2 regions of the Bacillus sp. EB106-04-04-XG123 genome follow, and region 2 is predicted to be linked to the other one. Evidence: riboswitches for the same ligand, from Rfam matches in the RefSeq annotation. Region 2 holds a riboswitch; the other holds the start of a gene.
The links. Region 2 has a riboswitch for glycine ahead of AC3WTB_RS09730 (amino acid permease). Riboswitches for the same ligand answer to the same signal wherever they lie in the genome.
Positions count from the first base shown of each region.

Region 1: it holds a riboswitch for glycine, as region 2 does, so the genes downstream of both, gcvT (glycine cleavage system aminomethyltransferase GcvT) here and AC3WTB_RS09730 (amino acid permease) in region 2, are expected to answer to the same signal.

Region 1 is NZ_JBYTDZ010000003.1:351,324-354,465, forward strand. It holds gene gcvPA (aminomethyl-transferring glycine dehydrogenase subunit GcvPA) at 1-696, opposite strand, end outside; gene gcvT (glycine cleavage system aminomethyltransferase GcvT) at 713-1,810, opposite strand; glycine riboswitch at 1,910-2,003, opposite strand; glycine riboswitch at 2,007-2,113, opposite strand; gene AC3WTB_RS12325 (DEAD/DEAH box helicase) at 2,362-3,142, shown strand, end outside.
Region 2 is NZ_JBYTDZ010000002.1:852,895-856,036, reverse strand. It holds gene AC3WTB_RS09735 (LacI family DNA-binding transcriptional regulator) at 1-879, opposite strand, end outside; glycine riboswitch at 1,144-1,223, shown strand; gene AC3WTB_RS09730 (amino acid permease) at 1,387-2,733, shown strand; gene AC3WTB_RS09725 (DUF3169 family protein) at 2,781-3,142, opposite strand, start outside.

The sequences.
Region 1 (3,142 bases), on a different contig from region 2:
TTTATGTGCAATGGGTTCAATGTCTTTTAACGGCTCGACGACACCAAAAAAGTTTGGATATTGCACGAGAACTGCTGCTGTATCATCGCAGACGGCCTTTTCCAGTGCAGCTAAATCTGTCTGCCCTTTTTTCGCAGGCACTTCAACAACTTCAATGTTTTGTCCTTTGGCGTATGTTTTCAGCACCGCTCTTGATTCAGGGTGAACCGTTTCAGAAACCACCACTTTTTTCTTCTTTGTGTGTCCCGCAGCAAGCATTGCCGCTTCTGCTAGTGCCGTCCCGCCATCATACATTGAGGAATTGGCTAGATCCATACCAGTCAGCTCAGCAATCATTGTTTGAAATTCAAAGATCGCTTGCAATTCACCTTGCGAAATCTCCGGCTGATAAGGTGTATACGCTGTATAAAATTCAGAGCGTGAGATAACATGATCGACAATGACAGGCTGGTAATGATCATATACACCAGCACCAAGAAACGATGCATAGGAAACTGTATCCTTATTCTTTGCAGCTAGCCGGGATAATTCCCTGACAAGCGCTGTTTCAGATGCGGCTTCTTTGATGTTGTATGCTCCTTTGAATCTCACCTTCTCTGGGATATCTGAAAAAAGCTCATCAATCGACTGAACGCCGATGACATCCAGCATTTCTTTCTGATCTTGCTCTGTTTGCGGCAAATATCTGTGCTTCATCCTCTATTCCCCCTCGTTATTTGGTTCTTTTATAAAATGGTGTTGTGACGATTTTGGCTTTTAGACGTTTTTTGCGAACTTGTACTTCCACCTCTGCCCCAAGCTCCGCTTCTGAGGTTTCGATCAAAGCAAGCCCGACATTTTTCTTTAATGTTGGGGATTGAGTGCCCGTTGTGACAAACCCAACCTGCTTTTCTCCTGAAAAGACTGGATAATCTGTACGCGGAATCCCTTTTTCAATCATTTCAATGCCGACAAGCTTTCGCTTCAGTCCCTCTTCTTTTTGTTTTTTAAGTGCTGCTTTTCCGATAAAATCAGCTTCTTTATCCGTTTTGACAGCAAAACCAATTCCGCCTTCTAATGGAGAAATATCCTTTGTCAGCTCCTGGCCATAAAGCGGAAGCCTTGCTTCAAATCTCAAGGTATCACGTGCACCGAGTCCGCACGGTATTAATCCTTTTGGCTGCCCCGCTTCTAATAAAGCGGACCAAAGGTCGACCGCATCTTCTGACTGGCAGTAGATTTCAAAGCCATCTTCCCCTGTGTAACCTGTTCTAGAAACGAGCACTTCTTTATTTGCGACCTCAGCTTTTGATAAAAACGTAAAAGGTTTAAGCGATGTCACCTCTTCATCCGCCACCTCTTTGATGATGTCAGCAGCAAGAGGTCCTTGAAGCGCTAGCAAGGCGGTTTGATCAGATATATTTTTGATCAATACGTCATCCTTCTCTTGGTGCTTCAAAAGCCAATCCACGTCTTTATCGATATTTGATGCGTTGATGACAAGTAAATAGTGGTTCTTTTCTTTTTGGTAGACGAGCAGGTCATCTACCGTTCCGCCATCTTCATAACACATGGCTGTATATAGTGCCTTACCGTCTGTCAGCTTAGACACATCATTGGTTAATAACCTTTGTAAAAAAGGAAGGGCATCTTGACCTTTGACGTCCACCTCACCCATGTGAGACACATCAAAAAGCCCTGCTTTTGTTCGAACAGCTTCATGTTCTTCTTTAATGGAAGAAAATTGGACAGGTAATTCCCAGCCCCCGAAGTCAATGGTTTTTGCGCCAAACGTTTCATACGCATGAAAAAGCGGTGTTCGTTTCAACATCAATCGTTTCCCCCTTTTTTTAGTGCAAATGCAAGCTGAATTTTCAGAAAAAAATCACAGCAAAAAAGGACAGAGCGCTCCCTTTTATCAAAAAGAGGTCTCTGTCCTTGCACCTGAAAGTTTACAGCACAACATCATTGTGCGTTTTCCCCTTTGGTGGTTTGCTAAAACGATCAGCAAACACTCTCCAGAGTTGCGTCCGGTAAGAGTACTTTTGCCTGAGAGATTCACTGAATCATTCAGCTTGCTCCTTCGGCGCCTGCCAGTGCAAAATAACCGCCAAGTCTCTCCCCATACCATCATCCGCTCATATTTTTCACATTTATTGGACATACTATCAAAATGGGTGGCTTATTTTCTAGATCACTTATCAACATCCTACCATTAGAAATGGATGGAGAGCAACAGAAAAATCATTAACATTTTTAAAATAACCTTTCGATATCGTTCGCTTTTATTCATATATCTAGTCTTTTAGAGACCTCTTAAAAAATGAAGCGTTTAAAAACAGAACAATTTATCAGACCCTACTAGAAAGGCAGGCGACCACATTGAATATTCAAACGATTTTTGATCAGGAATGGGCAAATGAATTTCAGCAGCGGCTTTCATCAGACGGCCCCTGGGCGAACTGGGATATGTATCGATTAGCGACGCAGGTTCAAAAAGTCACAGCCATTGATTCATTCGAGGGGCTGCAAGCTCCTGCGCACCTGCCTGCATTCACACCTTTACAGCACCAGCTCGAAGTAGCCAGAAGAGTCGTAGAAGAAATGAATGGGAAAGCCATTCTAGCAGATGAAGTGGGACTGGGAAAAACCGTGGAAGCAGGACTCATTATCAAAGAATACATGATTCGTGGACTTGCCAAAAAAATTCTTATTCTCGTCCCCGCCTCCCTTGTATCTCAGTGGGTACAGGAGCTGCGGACGAAATTTTATATTGATGCTGTTGAACAAAAAAAGAGCTATGTGTGGGAGCAGTGCGACGTAGTCGTTTCTTCCATTGACACAGCCAAAAGACAGCCGCATCGAGACACGATTTTATCGATTGCCTACGATATGGTCATTATCGATGAAGCACACAAACTGAAAAACAATAAAACGAAAAACTATGAATTTGTGAGAAACCTGAATAAGAAGTTCTGTCTGCTGCTGACAGCGACACCTATTCAAAACCGGATCGGAGAAATATTTAATCTCGTTTCCCTTCTGAAGCCGGGCCACCTAGGAAATGAACATCAATTTAAAGATATCTTTGCCAAAAAGGACTTGCAGCTTGAAGACCATGACCGATTAAAACAGCTCGTCAATAAAGTGATGATTCGAAACC
Region 2 (3,142 bases):
GAGCGGCGGATGGTACATCTCCGCTTCAGGAACATTATCGAATCCAACCACATCAATATCTTCACCTGGCTGGATGCCCCGTGCTGATAGTTCTTGCATGACTCCAAATGCAACTAAGTCACTAAAACAAAAAATAGCGGTAGGAGGCTCGGATTGATCCATCACTTGAGCGAGTGCTTCTTTCCCGCCTTCACGAGTAGGTACGATATCAATAATAAGGGAATCATCAATTGCCGCATTTTCTTCGTCATGGGCTCTTTTGAAACCTTTCATCCGCTCAATCCAAGTCGATGAGGTCTTGATCCCCCCTAAGAAGGCGATGCGCCGATGTCCCTTTTGAAGAAGATGATGAACCGCCATCCAAGTACCTTGTTCATAATCAACACCGACATAATCACATTGCACATCTGATAATTCACGATTTGCCAGTACTTTTGGCGTGCGAATTTGATTTAATTGTTTGACGGTTCGAGCAGAGCTTTTCGAAGCTGGGTTTAAAATAATTCCGCCCACTCGGTGCTCTACCATGGTGGAAATGAGCCGCTCCTGTTTGTCGACACTGTCAAAGGTCGTACCAAGTAAAACGGTATAGCCCAATGATTCAAGCGTGGTTTGCACGCCAATTAAAAACTCCGAAATAAAGGTGTTAGAAATATCCGTCACAATCACACCAACGATATTTGAGCTTTTTGACCGCATGTTGGCAGCAACGCGGTCGTATACGTATCCTAAATCCTCCATGGATTGAAGCACTTTGTTTCGAGTGGCTTCAGAAATTCTAGGATTGTTTCGAACAACGAGTGATGCCGTTGAAGTCGAGACACCGGCATGCTTGGCGACTTCCTGTAATGTGACACGCTGTTTGTTCATTTTTTTCATTTATCTTCACCAACTTCAATGGATTGCCTAACTTTGTTCATGATCAAGAGGGATTTCTCCATCAGACGAGCCGAACATCTTTTGGTTTATTATACATGAATTAGGGGGGATTGATGAAGTGAAGACATATGGGTATCACTGTAAATCATAAAAGATTACCATTGACAGCTTTCTGATTGAGGCGTAAAATATAAAATTATTCAGAAATAGCAACATTTTAATTAAATAACGAAGGCTATGATTGCTGTGGGTCACACTATAGCAGGAGCAGCTTCTGGAGAGACCGCATGTATGTGCGGCGCCGAAGGGTTCACAATCTCAGGCAAAAGGACAGAAGAGTACGAAATATTGTATTTGTGATACATGGATGATGCCGTGTATTACTTTTCTCTATTTTGCTATTCTTTTATGACCGTGAGATTGGAGCGCATCCAATCTCTTTTTTTATGGACTTTTTAAAGAGTTCATTATTTCAGTATAAGATCGTGTCGTAGGAGGGTGTTAGCATTGGCACAACAAGAATTAAAACGAGATTTATCAAACCGTCATGTACAATTGATTGCCATTGGCGGAACCATTGGAACAGGGCTGTTTTTAGGCTCTGGAAAAGCCATTCAATTGGCAGGTCCATCAATCATTTTTGCTTATTTAATTGTCGGAATGGCCATCTTTTTTGTCATGAGGGCACTTGGAGAATTGCTTCTATCGAAGGCAGGCTATCAGTCATTAACCGATATTGCAGAGGACTATCTCGGCCCGTGGGCATCTTTTGTGACAGGGTGGACATATTGGTTTTGCTGGATTATGACAGCGATGGCGGATGTCATTGCGGTTGGGGTGTATGTACAGTATTGGTTTGACATTCCGCAATGGATTCCTGCCATCATTTGTTTGTTGATTTTACTAGGATTGAATCTACTAACAGTGAAGCTTTTCGGAGAAATGGAATTTTGGTTTGCACTCATTAAAGTGATTACGATTCTATTATTGATCGGTGTTGGAATTGTTCTTTTAATCATTGGTTTTCAAACCGATGCCGGACCGGTGACAGTAACGAATTTATGGTCTCATGGCGGGTTATTCCCGAATGGTGTCACAGGCTTCTTGCTGTCATTCCAGATGGTGATTTTTGCGTATGTGGGAGTTGAACTGGTTGGCGTATCCGCAGCAGAAACAGCCAATCCGCAAAAAAACATTCCCTCTGCGATTAATAAGATTCCATTAAGAATTCTATTTTTCTATGTGGGTGCGATCTTTGTTTTACTATGTATCAACCCATGGACTGAGCTCAGTGCATCAGAAAGTCCTTTTGTGAAAACCTTTGGGCTCATTGGGATACCAGTAGCAGCGGGGCTTATCAATTTTGTTGTGTTGACGTCTGCGGCATCAGCTTGTAATAGCGGCATGTTCTCGACAAGCCGTATTCTGTATAATCTCAGTCATCAAAAGCAGGGGCCAGCTTCCTTTGGACGTTTGAACAAGCACGCTGTCCCTAGTAATGCGCTATTCGTTTCAACGATTGTAGTATCGGTCGGTGCTCTTTTAAGCAAGCTGATTCCCGAACAAGCCTTTGGGATTGTTACGACGATTAGTGCCATTTGTTTCATTTGGGTATGGAGTATTATTTTAATTTGTCATTTGAAATATAAAAAAACACGGCCTGAACTGCATGCAGCATCTACCTTTAAAGCACCGTTCACACCTTTTGTGAATATTTGCGTTCTTGCGCTCTTTGCAGCCATTCTCGTGATCATGCTCTTCGCAGATGCAACACGTCCTGCGCTACTATTGACACCGGTATGGTTTGGTTTCTTATTTTTGATTTATGCACGAAAGAAACGCCGTGCTTCGTAACGGACGGAAAAAGCACAGCCTTTTGACAGAGCTGTGCTTTTTATCATTTAACGATTTCTAATCTTTAGCACATAATTTGCATTCAAAATGATCAAAACAACCCCAATGACCACGATCGAGAACAGCTGAGAGTGATTGGCTCCAAGGGAATACACAATCAAAATAAACATGGCACTGGTCAATAGAATATTCATCATTTGATACGTGTGAAACAGTCCGCCAAGCATGACATGCTTTTCCCCTTCGTCTGAAATGGCGAGCAGCTTTTTACTATAGTCTTTGTCGGACGGATTTGGCAGATTGCGATTAGGATAGACAAGTTTGAGGACGGATATCGCTGCATAAGAACTGATAATGGTGACGATAAATAAAGCAGCATTGACCAGAATCAACCAGAGTGGCTGCTCGG